DNA from 4 places in the Serratia surfactantfaciens genome. Region 1 is predicted to be linked to each of the others. Evidence: predicted binding sites of a transcription regulator. Region 1 holds the regulator's gene; each other region holds the start of a gene.
What was found. The regulator PhoB, encoded in region 1, activates phosphate uptake and scavenging genes when phosphate is short. The targets are predictions, from matches to a motif close to CTGTCATAAAACTGNCNNAT.
Positions count from the first base shown of each region.

Region 2: opgB (phosphatidylglycerol--membrane-oligosaccharide glycerophosphotransferase) is a predicted target of PhoB. The motif match lies at 2,760-2,779, and genes of this name have one in related genera.
Region 3: pstS (phosphate ABC transporter substrate-binding protein PstS) is a predicted target of PhoB. The motif match lies at 1,772-1,791, and genes of this name have one in related genera.
Region 4: ugpB (sn-glycerol-3-phosphate ABC transporter substrate-binding protein UgpB) is a predicted target of PhoB. The motif match lies at 1,321-1,340, and genes of this name have one in related genera.

Region 1 is NZ_CP016948.1:355,987-360,197, forward strand. Features, by position in the region: gene sbcC (exonuclease subunit SbcC) at 1-828, opposite strand, end outside; gene sbcD (exonuclease subunit SbcD) at 825-2,057, opposite strand; gene phoB (phosphate response regulator transcription factor PhoB) at 2,273-2,962, shown strand; gene phoR (phosphate regulon sensor histidine kinase PhoR) at 2,987-4,211, shown strand, end outside.
Region 2 is NZ_CP016948.1:2,644,223-2,648,433, reverse strand. Features, by position in the region: gene ATE40_RS12470 (AMP nucleosidase) at 1-173, opposite strand, end outside; gene opgB (phosphatidylglycerol--membrane-oligosaccharide glycerophosphotransferase) at 311-2,614, opposite strand; gene ATE40_RS12460 (transporter substrate-binding domain-containing protein) at 2,899-3,639, shown strand; gene ATE40_RS12455 (ABC transporter substrate-binding protein) at 3,640-4,211, opposite strand, start outside.
Region 3 is NZ_CP016948.1:4,443,755-4,447,965, forward strand. Features, by position in the region: gene glmS (glutamine--fructose-6-phosphate transaminase (isomerizing)) at 1-1,530, shown strand, start outside; gene pstS (phosphate ABC transporter substrate-binding protein PstS) at 1,867-2,907, shown strand; gene pstC (phosphate ABC transporter permease PstC) at 2,998-3,954, shown strand; gene pstA (phosphate ABC transporter permease PstA) at 3,956-4,211, shown strand, end outside.
Region 4 is NZ_CP016948.1:4,686,521-4,690,731, forward strand. Features, by position in the region: gene livF (high-affinity branched-chain amino acid ABC transporter ATP-binding protein LivF) at 1-14, shown strand, start outside; gene ATE40_RS21885 (aminotransferase-like domain-containing protein) at 59-1,246, shown strand; gene ugpB (sn-glycerol-3-phosphate ABC transporter substrate-binding protein UgpB) at 1,558-2,877, shown strand; gene ugpA (sn-glycerol-3-phosphate ABC transporter permease UgpA) at 2,956-3,843, shown strand; gene ugpE (sn-glycerol-3-phosphate ABC transporter permease UgpE) at 3,840-4,211, shown strand, end outside.

The DNA.
Region 1 (4,211 bases):
GGCGGCCTCGGCCTGCTCGCGTTGGGCGTTTTCCAGCCGTTGCCGCCCCTCGTTTTGCTGTTGCCGGAATCGCTGCCATTGTTGTAACCAGCTCAGCGCCTGTTGCTGTTGCCGGGTTTGCTCGCCGAGAGCGCTTTCCTGCCCGCTCAGCGCCGTCAGCTGTTCGGCCAGGGAGTGGCGCTGTTCGTCGTTCAGCAGCTCGATACCGCTGGCGCGCTGATGCAGCCCATCCAGATCGGTTTTGGCCTGTTTGTGGGATTCGAACACCTGTTCGGACAATCGCCCGTAGATTTCGGTGCCGGTCAGTTCTTCCAACAGCTCGGCGCGATCGTTGGCGTCGGCGTTGAGGAAGGCGGCGAACTGCCCCTGAGACAGCATCATCGACTTGGTGAAGCGGCCGAAGTCCAGCCCGGTGATGGCGGCGGTGATCTCCAGCTTGTCGCGCACTTTGTCCGCCAGGATCTTGCCGTCTTCGCGGCGGGCCAGTTCGACTTTCGGCGCCTGCAGGTTGCCGTCCGGCGCGTTTTTGGCGCGGCGCTGACTCCAGAAGGCGCGATAGCCGACGCCCTTGACCTCGAACTCGACTTCCGCCAACGATTCGGCGGTATGGCGGGTCATCAGTTCATTCTGGCTTGGCGTGACGTTGAGGCGCGGCGTCTGGTGGTATAGCGCCAGGCAGATGGCGTCCAGCAGGGTGGTTTTGCCCGCGCCGGTCGGGCCGGTAATGGCGAACAGGCCGTTGCTGGCGAACGGCTCGGCGGTGAAGTCAATCTTCCATTCGCCCTGCAGCGAGTTGAGGTTTTTTAAGCGCAGGCTGAGGATTTTCATGGGTTGTTCTCCTCGGCGTTGTGCTGCACCGCATCGACCACCTGGCGGAACATTTGGCGCATCCGCTGTTGGCGCGTTTCGGGCAGCTCAGTCTCCTGCGCCAGGCGCCGCTCGAACACTTCATTGACGCTCAGTTCGTTGAGCGTTTCCTTATCCTGCTGTGCGATCGCCTGGCGGCGCTGTTCTTTGCTGCGCCGCAGCAGCAGCACTTCCACCGGCAACTCGTCCGCCAGCAGCTGAATGCGGCGCTGGATGTCGCTGAGGTAGTCCTGCGTCGCCACTTCGATATCCAGCCACACCGGCAGCTCACCGTCATAATCGGCAAACTGCCGCAGCTGCCGTTCGATCTCGGCCAGATCGCCTTTGATCAGCTGCATGGGCTGAAACTGCGGGATCGTTAACGCTTCCACTTGCTGCAAAGCGCCGTCGGCGAAATCGACCATAAAGACGCTTTTGGCTTTGCCCAGTTCATCGAAGCTGAGCGGGATCGGCGAGCCGCTATAGCGAATGTGCTCCGATTTGGCGACGTTCTGCGCGCGGTGGATGTGGCCCAACGCGATATAGTCGGCGGGAGGAAAGGCCTGCGCCGGAAAGGCGTCGAGGGTGCCGATATAGATGTCGCGCACCGAGTCGGAGGTGGTGACGCCGACGGTGGTCAGGTGGCCGGTGGCGACGATCGGCAGCGGCAGGCCCAATTGGTCGCGGCGCTCGCAGGCCGCCTGATACAGCGTTTGGTAATGTTCGGCGATGGCTTCCTGTAACGCCTGCTGTTTCTGCGCGCCGGATTCGCCGGCGCGGCTGGTGAGCAGATCGCGTGGCCGCAAGAACGGGATGGCGCACAGCACCGCGCCCGGCTGGCCGTCGCGCCGGTTCAGCACCAGGATCTGCTGTTCGGGGGCGCCTTGCGCGCTCGCGATCACCGTGGTGTTCAGGCAGGAGAGCAGTTCACGCGATTCGTTCAGCGTCGCCACCGAATCGTGGTTGCCGCCCAGCACCACCAGTTGGCAGCCGGTGCGCTGCAGTTCCACCACAAAGCGGTTGTACAGTTCGCGGGCGTAGCTGGGCGGCGAGCCGGTATCGAACAGATCCCCGGCGACGATCAGCGCATCCACCTGCTGCTGCTCTACCTGTTCGATCAGCCAGTTCAGAAAAGCCTGGTGCTCGGCGGCGCGGCTTTTGGTGAAAAAGTACTGGCCAAGGTGCCAGTCAGAGGTGTGGATCAGGCGCATGACACTCCCGGGTGCAAAGGTAATGGCGATGATTATAAAGGCCGCGGCGCCGGCTGTCCCGGCGCAATGGCGAGGGCAGCGGAATGATTTTTCTTTACTGCGGGAAATAATCGCTATGCTTACTGCCTATAACAGCCGCTTTTTTTCATAAAAGTGTCACAAAACTGACGCATAATGGCGCCCGCAAAGTCGCTAACACATTGGCAGGATTGACGATGGCAAGACGCATACTGGTGGTGGAAGACGAAGCGCCGATCCGTGAGATGGTGTGCTTTGTGTTGGAACAGAATGGTTACCAACCGTTGGAAGCCGAGGATTATGACAGCGCCGTGACGCGCCTGTCTGAGCCGTTCCCTGATTTGGTGTTGCTCGATTGGATGCTGCCCGGCGGTTCCGGCATTCAGTTTATCAAGCATATGAAGCGCGAAGCGCTGACCCGCGATATCCCGGTGATGATGTTGACCGCGCGCGGCGAAGAGGAAGACCGGGTGCGCGGCCTGGAAGTGGGGGCGGATGATTACATCACCAAGCCGTTCTCGCCCAAGGAGCTGGTGGCGCGCATCAAAGCGGTCATGCGCCGTATTTCACCGATGGCGGTGGAAGAAGTGATTGAAATGCAAGGGCTGAGCCTGGATCCGTCCTCTCACCGCGTGATGGCGAACGATCAGGCGCTGGACATGGGGCCGACCGAGTTCAAGCTGCTGCACTTCTTTATGACCCACCCGGAGCGGGTTTATAGCCGCGAGCAGTTGCTTAATCACGTCTGGGGCACTAACGTTTATGTGGAAGACCGTACCGTTGACGTGCATATCCGTCGGCTCCGCAAGGCGTTAGAAACCAGTGGGCATGATAAAATGGTTCAAACCGTTCGGGGCACCGGCTACCGGTTCTCAACGCGCTACTGATCGCGCCGCGCTGGAGAATATGCCGTGTTAGAACGTCTGTCGTGGAAGAGGCTGGCTCTGGAGCTGGCTCTTTTTTGTCTGCCCGCCTTACTGCTGGGGCTGATTTTCGGTTATCTGCCCTGGTTCCTGCTGGCCTCTGCGCTGGCTGCGCTGGTGTGGAATTTCTACAACCAGCTCAAACTCTCCCATTGGCTGTGGATCGACCGCAGCATGACGCCGCCGCCCGGCCGCTGGAGCTGGGAGCCGCTGTTCTATGGCCTGTATCAGATGCAGCAGCGCAACCGCCGCCGCCGCCGCGAGCTGGCGCTGCTTATCAAGCGCTTTCGCAGCGGGGCCGAATCGCTGCCTGACGCGGTGGTGATGACCACCGTCGAAGGCAATATCTTCTGGTGCAACGGTCTGGCGCAGCATCTGCTCGGCTTCCGCTGGCCGGAAGACAACGGCCAGCACATCCTCAACCTGCTGCGTTATCCGGAGTTCAGCCACTATTTGCAACAGCAGGAGTTTTCGCGCCCGCTGACGCTGCAGTTGAACAACGAACATTACGTCGAATTCCGCGTGATGCCCTATTCCGAAGGGCAACTGCTGATGGTGGCGCGCGACGTCACCCAGATGCGCCAGCTGGAAGGGGCGCGGCGCAACTTCTTCGCCAACGTCAGCCATGAGCTGCGCACGCCGTTGACGGTGCTGCAGGGCTACCTGGAAATGATGGGCGACGAAGAGCAGGACGGCTCGCTGCGCAGCAAGGCGCTGAGCACCATGCAAGAGCAGACCCGCCGGATGGACGGGCTGGTCAAGCAGTTGCTGACGCTGTCGCGCATCGAGGCGGCGCCCAATGTCGACATGAACGAACGGGTGGATATTCCGCTGATGCTGCGGGTGTTGCAGCGCGAGGCGCAATCGCTGAGCGGCGGCAATCACGAGATCGCTTTCCGGGTGAACGAACAGCTCAAAGTGTTCGGCAATGAAGACCAGTTGCGCAGCGCGGTGTCTAACCTGGTGTACAACGCGGTCAATCACACGCCGAAGGGCACCCATATCGAAGTCAGCTGGCAGCAGACGGCGCATGGCGCGCAGTTCCAGGTCAGCGACAACGGGCCGGGCATCGCCGCCGAGCACCTTCCGCGCCTGACCGAGCGTTTTTATCGCGTCGACAAGGCCCGTTCGCGCCAGACCGGCGGCAGTGGGCTGGGGCTGGCGATCGTCAAACACGCGCTCAGCCATCACGACGCGCGGCTGGAGATCCTCA
Region 2 (4,211 bases), 2.3 Mb from region 1:
TCGGGGTACACGAACAGCCCGGCGGCGCGCGCCTGCGGATCCGGCAGCGTGCCGTGGCTGATAAAGTCGCTGACCGCCTGACGCAGCGCGTCTACCGCGGCGTCATACAGGGCTTCCAGTTGATCGAGTGCCTGATCGGCGCTGAGGCCGCTGCGAGGTGGGGCATAGCTCATACTTTCTCCTTGGATGTCCCGGCTCTGTGGCGGGGCTGCGGCGTTTCACCGTCACAGGTTAGCCGAAGAAAGGCGTAAAAGCTTGGTCGAAATGACGGGCGCGGCAAAGAAAATACCGCGCCCGCGGCGCAGGGGGATCAGGAAGCGGGGTCGGCCGCTTCGACCTTCAGCGACACCAGGCCGATGCCCAGTTTCTTCGGCGTGAAGCCGCCGCTGGCGCTCTCTTTCGGCTCGGTCGGCGCCGGCGGCGTAATGCTGATGTTTTGCGCGCCGCGCGGGTTATCGAAGCGCAGGGTGACGGTGCTGTCCTGTTCGCCGAGCGACACGAAACGCTCTTCGTCGCCGACGCGCACCGAAATCGGTTCGCCGACGTTGTTGCCGTAGGCGCGGGCGCGCAGCACCAGATCGAAGGTTTTAGGCAGCGGATCGACGTAATCGATGTTCACCGCCGGCGCCAGATTGGCGTCGGACCAGCGGCCCCATTCCTCGACGGCGGAGACGCCGGTGATGGCCTTCACCTGTTCCGGCATGCCGGGCAGCATGAACTCGATGGCGTCCGCCCGGTATTTCACCGCCGCGTCGTCCACCTGCAGGCGGGCGACGGCGTTTTGGTAGTCGGCGACGCTGTCCGCCGTCGGGGCACCAAAGTTTACCTTGCCGCGAAAGCGCTCGCCGCTGGCCTGCGCGATCTGCGGCGGCGAGGCCAGGATACCTGAGGCCACGCAGATGTCGGTGCTCAGCGCCAACTGCGGCGCCCAGACCCGGCCGATCTCGTAGCATTTATCGACCCAGACGAATTTCTCCCCCGCCCCCAGCCCGGCCAGCTGCTTGCGCAGCGGGGTGGAGAGATAGACGTTGAACATCGGTTCGATGCGGTTATCGCCCACCCGCAGGATGAACGGCACCTTATAGGTGACGCCGGAGAAGCTGAAGCTGCGCTGGCGTGTATCCACGCTGTAGTCGCTGATGCGGTTCGGCAGACCCCACTGGTTGATCACCGCTGGTTTCCAGCCGTTGATCTTCTCTTCGATGTTCAGGAACACCGTAGACAGCGACGGCGCCGACAGGCTGCTGCGGCCGAGGCCGATATAGTTGTCGCCGCCCATCACGTCCAGCACCGTGGCGCCGTTATCCAGCGTGCTGCGCTTTTCGTGGCGCTGCTCCGCCTGCGGCCGGGTGCCGTCGATGATGAAGAACAGGTTGCGGCGCTTCTGCTTGGTCAGAATGTCGTAGGCGGTGTTGTTCATCGCCAGGTGGTCGGAAGACACCACGATCACGGTATTGCTGAAGTACGGCGAGCGTTTGATCTTGTCGATCAGCGCGGCGATGTGCTGCTGACTGCAGGCCACCGCGCTCAGCGAGCGGTTGTCCTTATTCTGCCAGGCGTAACTTTGCTTGCTGCAGCCGGCGGAGATAAAACCGTCCGGGTGATGGGTGTCGACGGTCAGGGTAAACAGCGAGAACGGTTGGCGCTGTTCGGACAGTTCGACAAACTTGCCGTACACCACGTCCAGCACGGTGTCGTCGTACCAGCCCCAGTCGTTTTTATAGCTTGGATCGGCGACCCGATCGCGCAGCTCTTTGAAGCCGTAAACGTGATCGAAGCCGTGGGATTTCAGGAAGGTGTCTTTACCGGCGAACGCCAGCTCGGCGCCCTGGTAGAAATAGTTGCTGTAGCCGGCGGCCTTCAGCACGTCGCCCAGGCAGACGTTCTCCGGGTAGAAGGTGGAGACCGCGCTGGAGGCGTTACCGTCGAAGGGTGCGAACAGCGGAATGCCGCACTGCGAGGCGACCATGCCGGCGATGGTGTAACCGGTACCCGGCAGCTGCTGGGTGTTGCTGAAGTCGATGCTGTCGGCGCGCAGGGCATTCAGTTCGTCGGCCAAACCGGGAAACAGCTCGGTGTCGAAGTAGGTGCGCTCCAGGCTCTCGGCATAGATATACACCAGGTTCGGCCGCTTGCCCTGCACGGTCTTTTTCGGCGCCTTGTAGTAGGTGGTGAAATCGGCGGTATCGCCGACGATCTGGCTCTTGACCAGCAGCGAAATGTCCTGAAACGCCGGGGTGGTGCCGACCGAAAACAGCGCCAGCAGCACGGCGACGACGCTGTAGGCCACGCTGCTGCCTTTAGCCTTGCGACGCAGCAGGCTGCGGGCCAGCACGGCGAAAACTCCCCCCAGCGCCGCCAGCAGGCCGATAAACGGCAGCACGTATTTGCTGACGCCGGCGCCCTTGAGGCTACTGGTGACGGTGTAGATCACCGCATCGGTGATGCCGTCGCCGGTAAAGTAGTTGCTGGCGATCAGGATGACGTTCAGCACCAGATAGCTGCCGAGCAGCGTCAGCAAAATGGCGAACCACCAGCGGTTGGCGGCGGCCCGGGTGCGATAAATCAAAATCGACGCCAAAAAGAGAACAAACGAAACGACTGCTAAAACCATCCGCCAAACCCTGTCTGATTGGAAAAAACGTTGCTGCCCTGGTCTGCGCCGCCGGCCGTGCCGCGGCGCGAAAAGTGAAGGGTATAGCCTATTGCCGGCGGCGGAACAACGCGCGATCTCCCGCTACGGCCGACGAGCGGCGGCTATTGTACATTTTTATGACGATAGTGTGACGTTAATCACGCCAGCGGCGGCCACGGCGGCGAAAGCTTGCTGGTCGGAGGTTTCGCTCTACGCTTAATGAGCGCCACGACGGCGCGCCCATCAGCCATTCAGGAGGCAGTATGCAGACGATTTCCGCAGCGGTACTCGAGGATTTGGCCCCGCAAGGCGTGTTGCGCGCGGCGATCAACTACGGTAATCCGGTGCTGGCGCAGGCGGGGGCCGGCGGCAAACCGCAGGGGGCTTCGGTGGAGCTGGCCACCGCGCTGGCTCAGGAACTGGGCGTGACGCTCGAGCTGGTGACCTATGACGCGGCGGGCAAGGTGTTCGCCGATCTGGACAGCGGCGCCTGGAACCTGGCGTTTATGGCCATCGAGCCGGTGCGCGCGGCGCAGATTGCGTTCAGCGAACCCTACGTGATCATTGAGGGGACTTACCTGGTGGCGAACGACGCGCCTTACTTTGAGGTGGCGCAGCTCGACAGGCCGGAAGTGCGCATTGCGGTCGGCCAGGGGGCGGCGTATGACCTGTTTTTATCGCGCACGCTGCAGCAGGCGCAACTGGTGCGGGCGGCAACCTCTGCCGAGGCGATCGCGCTGTTTTTCGAACGGGGGCTGGAGGCGGCGGCCGGCGTGCGTCAGCCGCTGCTGGCCGCCGCGGCCGCCCATCCGGGCTACCGGGTGCTGGAGGGGCATTTCACCGCCATCCGTCAGGCGATGGCGGTGCCGCGGCAAAAAACGCAGGGCGCCGCCTATGTGAACGGCTTTATTGAACGCTGCAAGGCCAACGGGCTGGTGAAGGCGGCATTGCAGCGCAGCGGCCAGGGCGAGGTGACGGTGGCGCCGCCGGCCGCCTCGGCGTGATCAGTCCAGCTCCACCGCGTACTGTTCTACCGGGGTGATTTTCTTGATCAGCTTGTTGTCGAACAGGAACTGCTCGTAAGCCTGGTAGCGGGCGCGATCCAGCTTGGCCGGATCGCGCGCAAACAGCGGCAGGCTGGCTTGCCAGGCCTGCTTGTTCAGCTCGGTATTCAGCTCCGGGTGCGCCTTGGCAAACGCCAGCCAGGTGTCCTGCGGGTGCGCGTGCAGGTAGTCGCTGCCTTGTTTCAGCGCGGCGAGGAATTTGCCAATTTTCGGCTCGTTCACCGCATCGCGGTTGGCGACGATGATCAGCTCGTCGTAGGCCGGCACGCCGTAATCTTCGACGTTGAACACCACCGGTTCTTTACCCTGCAGCTTGAGCTCCAGCGCTTCGATGTTGCGGTAGCCGCCGATCACCGCATCGACCTGGCCCGCCAGCAGGGCGCTGGTCAGCTGGAAGTTGACGTTGATGAGCTTGATATCCTGCGGTTTGAGATGCTCGTGTTCAACCATGGTGGCCAGCGTCGCCTGTTCGATGCCGCTGACCGAGTAACCCACCGTTTTGCCCTTGAGAT
Region 3 (4,211 bases), 1.0 Mb from region 1:
ATCATCGAAAACCACGAACCGCTGCGCGAACTGCTGATCGAACGCGGCTACCGCTTCAGTTCTGAAACCGATACCGAAGTGATCGCCCATCTGGTGCACTGGGAACAGCTGCAGGGTGGTACGCTGCTGGAAGTGGTTCAGCGCGTGATCCCGCAGCTGCGCGGTGCCTACGGCACCGTGGTGATGGACAGCCGCGATCCGAGCGTGCTGGTCGCTGCGCGCTCCGGCAGCCCGCTGGTTATCGGCCGCGGCGTCGGGGAAAACTTCATCGCTTCCGATCAGCTGGCGCTGCTGCCGGTGACTCGTCGCTTCATCTTCCTGGAAGAGGGCGACGTGGTGGAAGTGACTCGCCGCACCGTCAACATCTTCGACAAGCAGGGCAACGCCATCGAGCGCCCTGAGATCGAATCCCAGGTGCAGTATGACGCCGGCGACAAAGGCGCTTACCGCCACTACATGCAAAAAGAGATCTACGAACAGCCGCTGGCGCTGAAAAACACCCTGGAAGGGCGTTTCAGCCATGGCCAAATCAACCTGAGCGAGCTGGGCCCACACGCCGACGAGTTGCTGGCCAAGGTGCAGCACGTGCAGATCATCGCCTGCGGGACGTCTTACCACTCCGGCATGGTGGCGCGTTACTGGTTCGAAGCGCTGGCCGGCGTGCCGTGCGACGTCGAGATCGCGTCCGAATTCCGTTACCGCAAATCGGCGGTGCGTCCGGGCAGCCTGATCATCACCCTGTCGCAGTCCGGCGAAACCGCCGACACCCTGGCGGCGCTGCGTCTGTCCAAAGAGCTGGGCTATCTCGGTTCGCTGGCCGTTTGTAACGTTGCCGGCTCTTCGCTGGTGCGCGAATCCGATCTGGCGCTGATGACCAAAGCCGGTACGGAAATTGGCGTCGCCTCGACCAAAGCCTTCACCACTCAGCTTACCGTGCTGTTGATGCTGGTGGCGCGCCTGGGCCGCCTGAAAGGCATGGCGGAAAGCGTGGAGCAAGAGATCGTGCACGGCCTGCAGGCGCTGCCGGCGCGCATCGAGCAAATGCTGTCGATGGATAAACAGATCGAAGCGCTGGCGGAAGGTTTCTCCGACAAGCACCATGCGCTGTTCCTCGGCCGCGGCGATCAGTATCCGATCGCCATGGAAGGGGCGCTGAAGCTGAAAGAGATCTCCTATATTCATGCTGAAGCTTATGCGGCGGGCGAGTTGAAACACGGCCCACTGGCGCTGATCGATGCCGATATGCCGGTGATCGTCGTGGCGCCGAACAACGAACTGCTGGAAAAGCTGAAGTCCAACATTGAAGAAGTGCGCGCGCGCGGCGGTCAGCTGTACGTGTTCGCCGATCAGGACGCCGGTTTCGTCAGCAGCGAAGGCATGACCATCATTCCTCTGCCGCACGTCGAGGAAATCGTGGCGCCTATCTTCTACACCGTGCCGTTGCAGCTGCTGTCTTACCACGTGGCGCTGATCAAAGGCACCGACGTTGACCAGCCGCGCAACCTGGCGAAGTCTGTCACCGTAGAGTAATTTGCCGCAGGTAAACTGCAAAAGCCGGCCTTCGCGCCGGCTTTTTTCATGAGCGACGTAAAAGATGACGGCGAGGTTGATTCGGCGATAAAGGTTGTCATATTCAAGCGGATAGGTCGCGCCAAAACGGTTTTTTTATTGTTTGGCAATTGCGCTGTTTTTAATCTAACGAATTGATTTATAAGTAAACAAACACCATTCAGACAGGCTGTAATATAACTGTCATATTGCGTACATTTTTCTGTCACCAAACTGTCCTATTTTCCCTCCTGCAGCAATACTTACTCTGATTAAAACGACTCGAAGTCGATTTTAAATATCCCATTAGGAGGGATTATGAAACTGATGCGTACCACCGTCGCCAGTATTGTGGCAGCGACCTTCTCCCTGACCGCCGTGTCCGCGTTCGCTGCTGCCAGCCTGACCGGTGCAGGTGCGACATTCCCCGCTCCGGTTTACGCCAAGTGGGCAGATTCTTATCAGAAAGAAACCGGCAATAAAGTTAACTATCAGGGCATCGGCTCCTCTGGCGGCGTGAAGCAAATCGTGGCCAACACCGTTGACTTTGGCGCCTCCGACGCCCCGCTGTCTGACGACAAGCTGGCGGCCGATGGCCTGTTCCAGTTCCCGACCGTGATCGGCGGCGTGGTGCTGGCCGTGAATATCCCGGGCATCAAATCCGGCGAACTGACTCTGGACGGTAAAACCCTGGGTGATATCTACCTGGGCAACGTCAAAAAATGGAACGATCCGGCTATCACCAAGCTGAACCCTGGCGTGAAACTGCCTGACCAGAACATCGCCGTGGTGCGCCGCGCCGACGGTTCCGGCACCTCGTTCGTGTTCACCAGCTACCTGTCCAAGGCCAACGCGCAGTGGAAAGAGAAGATTGGTGCCGGTTCTACCGTTAACTGGCCGACCGGTCTGGGCGGCAAAGGCAACGACGGCATCGCCGCCTTCGTTCAGCGTCTGCCTGGCTCTATCGGCTATGTAGAATACGCGTACGCCAAGCAGAACAACCTGGCTTACACCAAGCTGATTTCCGCCGACGGCAAACCGGTCAGCCCGACCGAAGAGAGCTTCAGCAACGCCGCCAAAGGCGCGGATTGGAGCAAAACCTTCGCTCAGGATCTGACCGATCAGAAAGGCGACAACGTGTGGCCAATCACCTCCACCACCTTCATTCTGGTGCACAAAGAGCAGAAAAACCCTGCTCAGGGTGCCGAAGTGCTGAAGTTCTTCGACTGGGCCTACAAAACCGGCGGCAAACAGGCTAACGAGCTGGATTACGCCACCCTGCCGAAAGAAGTGGTTGAGCAGGTGCGTGCAGCCTGGAAAACCAACGTAAAAGACAGTTCAGGTAAAGCGCTGTACTAACAACGCAGGGGCGCGGGTTCGCCGCGCCCCACAAGTTCTTCAGGCTCCAATCCCGGTTGGGGCTGCCAGGGTTCAAACAGAGAGTAATCTATGGCTGAGTACAAGCCGACCATCAAAGCACCGGGCAAAAACGGTGACATCATTTTCAGCGCGCTGGTGAGACTGGCTGCGCTGATTACCCTATTGTTGCTGGGCGGCATCATCGTTTCGCTGATCTTCGCCTCCTGGCCAAGCATGCAGAAATTCGGCTTCGCTTTCCTGTGGACCAAAGAGTGGGACGCGCCCGCGGAGCAGTTCGGCGCGCTGGTGCCGATCTACGGCACCGTGGTCACCTCGCTTATCGCGCTGATCATCGCCGTGCCGGTCAGTTTCGGCATCGCGCTGTTCCTGACCGAACTGGCGCCGAACTGGTTGAAGCGGCCGCTGGGCATCGCCATTGAGCTGTTAGCGGCCATTCCGAGCATCGTCTACGGCATGTGGGGCCTGTTCGTGTTCGCCCCGCTGTTCGCCGAATATTTCCAGACGCCGGTGGGCGAAGTGCTGTCGGGCATTCCGATCGTCGGCGAGCTGTTCTCCGGCCCGGCCTTCGGCATCGGCATCCTGGCCGCCGGGGTGATCCTGGCTATCATGATCATTCCTTACATCGCCGCGGTGATGCGCGACGTGTTCGAACAGACCCCGGTGATGATGAAAGAGTCGGCCTACGGCATCGGCTGCACCACCTGGGAAGTCATCTGGCGCATCGTGCTGCCGTTCACCAAAAACGGCGTTATCGGCGGCGTGATGCTGGGCCTGGGCCGCGCGCTGGGGGAAACCATGGCGGTGACTTTTATCATCGGCAACACCTACCAGCTCGACAGCGCTTCGCTGTATATGCCGGGCAACAGCATCACCTCGGCGCTGGCCAACGAATTCGCCGAAGCCGAGTCCGGCGTGCACACCGCCGCGTTGATGGAGCTGGGCCTGATTCTGTTTGTTATCACCTTTATCGTGCTGGCGCTGTCGAAACTGATGATCATGCGTCTGGCCAAGAATGAGGGGCGTTAACATGGCGACGATGGATATGCAAAACGCAGTCGTGCTGGCGGAAAGCCGCCGCAAAATGCAGGCCTGGCGCCGGCAGAAAAACCGCCTCGCGCTGTTCTTGTCGATGGCGACCATGGCGTTCGGGTTGTTCTGGCTGATCTGGATCCTGATTGCCACCGTCACCAAAGGCTTCGACGGCATGTCGCTGGCGCTGTTCACCGAGATGACCCCGCCACCGAACACCGCGGGCGGTGGCCTGGCCAACGCCATCGCCGGCA
Region 4 (4,211 bases), 790 kb from region 1:
ATCTGGGCGGTTAATCCGCCCCCCTACGAATTAAAATAATCAGGTACGAGAAGAAGAAATGAAGACAGAAGGGTTACTCGCGCAGCGCATCGTTAACGTAAAAAGTTCGGCCATCCGTGAATTGCTTAAGCACAGCAAGATGGAACACGTCATTTCGCTGGCGGGCGGCATCCCCTCTGATGCGCTGTTCGATTTCGAAGGATTGAGCATCGCCACGCAGCAGGCGATCACCGAACAGCCGAAAAGCGCGTTCCAGTATGGCTTGACCGAGGGCAGCCCGCTGCTGCGTGAGCGCATCTGCGCGCTGTGCGCCGAGCGCGGCGTCACCGCTCGCGCGGAAGAGGTGATGGTCACCGCCGGCTCTCAGCAGGCATTGGATTTGGTGATGCGCGCCATCGTCAATCCGGGCGAAGTGTTCGTGGTGGAGCGCCCGACCTACCTGGCGGCGCTGCAAACGCTGGAACTGGCGGAGGCCAACATCATGTCGGTTTCGTCCGACAGCGACGGCATGGTGGTGGAAGAGTTGGCCGAGCTGCTGAAAACCCAGCGCATCAAGGGCGTGTATGTGGTGCCGAACTTCGGCAACCCCAGCGGCATCACCCTGAGCGCCGCGCGCCGCGAACTGCTGGTGAAGCTGGCCGTCGAACATAACTTCCTGATCATCGAAGACGATCCGTACGGCGAGCTGCGCTTCACCGAAGAGCGCCACCCGACGCTGCATCAGGTGTCGCAGCGGGTGCTGGGCAACACCGACCACATCATCTATACCTCGACCTTCTCCAAGATCCTGGCGCCGGGCCTGCGGTTGGGCTGGGCGATCCTGCCGCCGTTCCTGCTGCATAAAGTGGCGATCATCAAACAGGCGGCGGATCTGCACGCCAGCGCGCTGTCGCAGAGCATCGTCGAGTGCTACCTCGGTTTGGGCCGCCTGCCGGCGCAGATCGACAAGATCCGCGCCGCCTACAAACAGAAGGGCGAGATCCTGGCCGGTTTGGTGGAACAGGAGCTGGGCGACTACATCACCTTCGATAAGCCGAAGGGCGGCATGTTCCTGTGGGCGCGTTTCCGCCAGCCGTTCAACGCCACCGAATGGCTGAACGCCACCCTGCAGCAGGGCGTGGTGTTCGTGCCGGGTGAATACTTCTTCTCCGACAACCCGGATCGTTCGACCTTCCGCCTGTCGTTCGCCACCGCCACCGAGCAACAGATGCAGGAAGCGGTGGCGCGTCTGCGCCGTTCGCTGTAATCCTCGCGGCGGCGGAGCACATGCCCGCCGCCGACATCAAACCGCCATCTTCACTTCACCTTGCCGTCATGTGGCTGTCATGTAACGGTTATTTTTCTGTCATCCGAGCATGGCATGTTATCCCCCGTCATCTTTCGAGCCACAGCGTTGTTGGCTGCCCGGCTGCCCCCTGTCACTTAGTTAGCTAAGCTCCAGGGTGCCAGCAGGTTGCCGCCTGGCTGCAACTCGAAAGCTATAGGGGGCACTCCCTCATCAAGAATTGATTCTTTTCGCTCACGCGCATTTACACCAGCTTTTTTCAGGAGTTAGGCATGCTCACCTACGCTATTCGCAAAACCACGCTGTGCGTCGCGTTGACCCTGGCGGTCAGCACTCAGGCACTGGCGGCGACCGAGATCCCGTTCTGGCATTCGATGGAAGGCGAACTGGGTAAGGAAGTGGATTCCCTGGCGGATCGCTTCAACCAGTCGCACAGCGACGTCAAGATTGTGCCGGTTTATAAAGGCAACTACGAACAGAGCCTGGCGGCGGGCATCGCCGCTTACCGCTCCGGCAAAGCGCCGGCGATCCTGCAGGTTTACGAGGTGGGCACCGCCACCATGATGGCCAGCAAGGCCATCAAGCCAGTCTACGAAGTGTTCAAAGAGGCCGGCATCAACTTCGACGAATCGGTGTTCGTGCCGACGGTAGCCGGCTATTACACCGACAACAAGAGCGGCCATCTGCTGTCGCAGCCGTTCAACAGCTCCACGCCGGTGCTGTACTACAACAAAGACGCCTTCAAGAAGGCCGGCCTGAACCCGGATCAGCCGCCGAAAACCTGGCAGGAACTGGCGGCGGATACCGCCAAGCTGCGCGCGGCCGGCATGAAATGCGGCTACGCCAGCGGCTGGCAGGGCTGGATCCAACTGGAGAACTTCAGCGCCTGGCACGGCGTGCCGTTCGCCAGTGAAAACAATGGCTTCGGCGGTACCAACGCCAAGCTGGAGTTCAACAAGCCGCTGCAGGTCAAGCATATCGAGCTGCTCGAAGCGATGAACAAGAAGGGTGATTTCACCTACTTCGGCCGCAAAGACGAATCCACCGAGAAGTTCTACAACGGCGATTGCGCCATCACCACCGCCTCTTCCGGTTCGCTGGCGGACATCAAGCACTACGCCAAATTCAACTACGGCGTCGGCATGATGCCTTACGATGCCGACGCGAAAAACGCGCCGCAGAACGCCATCATCGGCGGGGCCAGCCTGTGGGTGATGAACGGCAAAGACGCCGCCACCTACAAGGGCGTGGCCGAGTTCCTGCAGTACCTGGCGCAGCCGGAAATCGCCGCCGAATGGCACCAGAAGACCGGCTATCTGCCGATCACCACCGCGGCTTACGATCTAACCAAGCAGCAGGGCTTCTACGACAAGAACCCGGGCGCCGACGTCGCCACTCGCCAGATGCTGAACAAGCCGCCATTGCCGTTCACCAAGGGGCTGCGCCTGGGCAACATGCCGCAGATCCGCAGCGTGGTGGATGAGGAGCTGGAAGGCGTGTGGACCGGCAAGAAAACGCCTCAGCAGGCGCTGGACGCCGCCGTGCAGCGCGGTGACGTGCTGCTGCGCCGTTTCGAAGCGTCGACCAAGTAATCCTGTGTCGCGGGCCCGGTAGACCGGGCTCGCATCTTCACGCCGATCCTCCCGCACCCGATTAATGGTTTAACGTCTATGTCATCTTCCCGTCCCGGTTTCGGCTGCAGCTGGTTGCCCTATGCATTGGTGCTGCCGCAGCTGCTGATTACCGCCGTGTTCTTTTTATGGCCCGCCGGCGAGGCGCTGTGGTATTCGGTGCAGAGTCTCGATCCGTTCGGCCTGTCCAGTCAGTTTGTCGGGCTGGATAACTTTAAGCAGCTGTTCCAGGATCCATACTACCTCGACTCGTTCTACACCACGCTGATCTTCAGCTTCCTGGTGGCGGGCATCGGGCTGGCGGTCTCGCTGTTTTTCGCCGCGCTGGTGGACTACGTGCTGCGCGGCAGCCGCCTCTACCGCACGCTGATGATCCTGCCCTACGCGGTGGCACCGGCAGTGGCGGCGGTGCTGTGGATCTTTCTGTTCAACCCCGGCCTCGGGTTGATCACCCACTTCCTCAATGGGCTGGGCTATAACTGGAACCATGCGCAAAACAGCGGCCAGGCGATGTTCCTGGTGGTGCTGGCCTCGGTATGGCAGCAGATAAGCTATAACTTCCTGTTTTTCCTCGCCGCGCTGCAGTCGATCCCGCGTTCGCTGGTGGAGGCGGCCGCCATCGACGGCGCCGGTCCGGTACGCCGCTTCTTCCATCTGGTGCTGCCGCTGATCGCGCCGGTGAGCTTCTTCCTGCTGGTGGTCAATCTGGTGTACGCCTTCTTCGATACCTTCCCGGTGATCGACGCCGCCACCGGCGGCGGGCCGGTGCAGTCCACCACCACGTTGATCTACAAGATCTACCGCGAAGGCTTCGCCGGATTGGATCTCTCCAGCTCCGCCGCGCAGTCGGTGATCCTGATGCTGCTGGTGATCGGCCTGACGGTGATCCAGTTCCGCTTCGTTGAACGTAAGGTGCGCTACCAATGATTGAGAATCGACGCGGGCTGGACATCTTCAGCCATGTGATGCTGATTATCGGCGTGCTGGTGGTGCTGTTCCCGCTGTACGTGGCCTTTGTCGCCGCCACGCTGGACGACAAACAGGTGTTTCAGGTGCCGATGACGCTGGTGCCCGGCGGCCACCTGTGGGAGAACATCCGCAATATCTGGCAGGGCGGCGTGGGCAACCTCAAAGTGCCGTTCTCGTTGCTGCTGCTGAACAGCGTGATCATGGCGCTGGCGATCACCTTCGGCAAGATCGCGGTGTCGGTGCTGTCGGCTTACGCCATCGTGTACTTCCGCTTTCCGCTGCGTAGCCTGTTCTTCTGGCTGATTTTCCTCACCCTGATGCTGCCG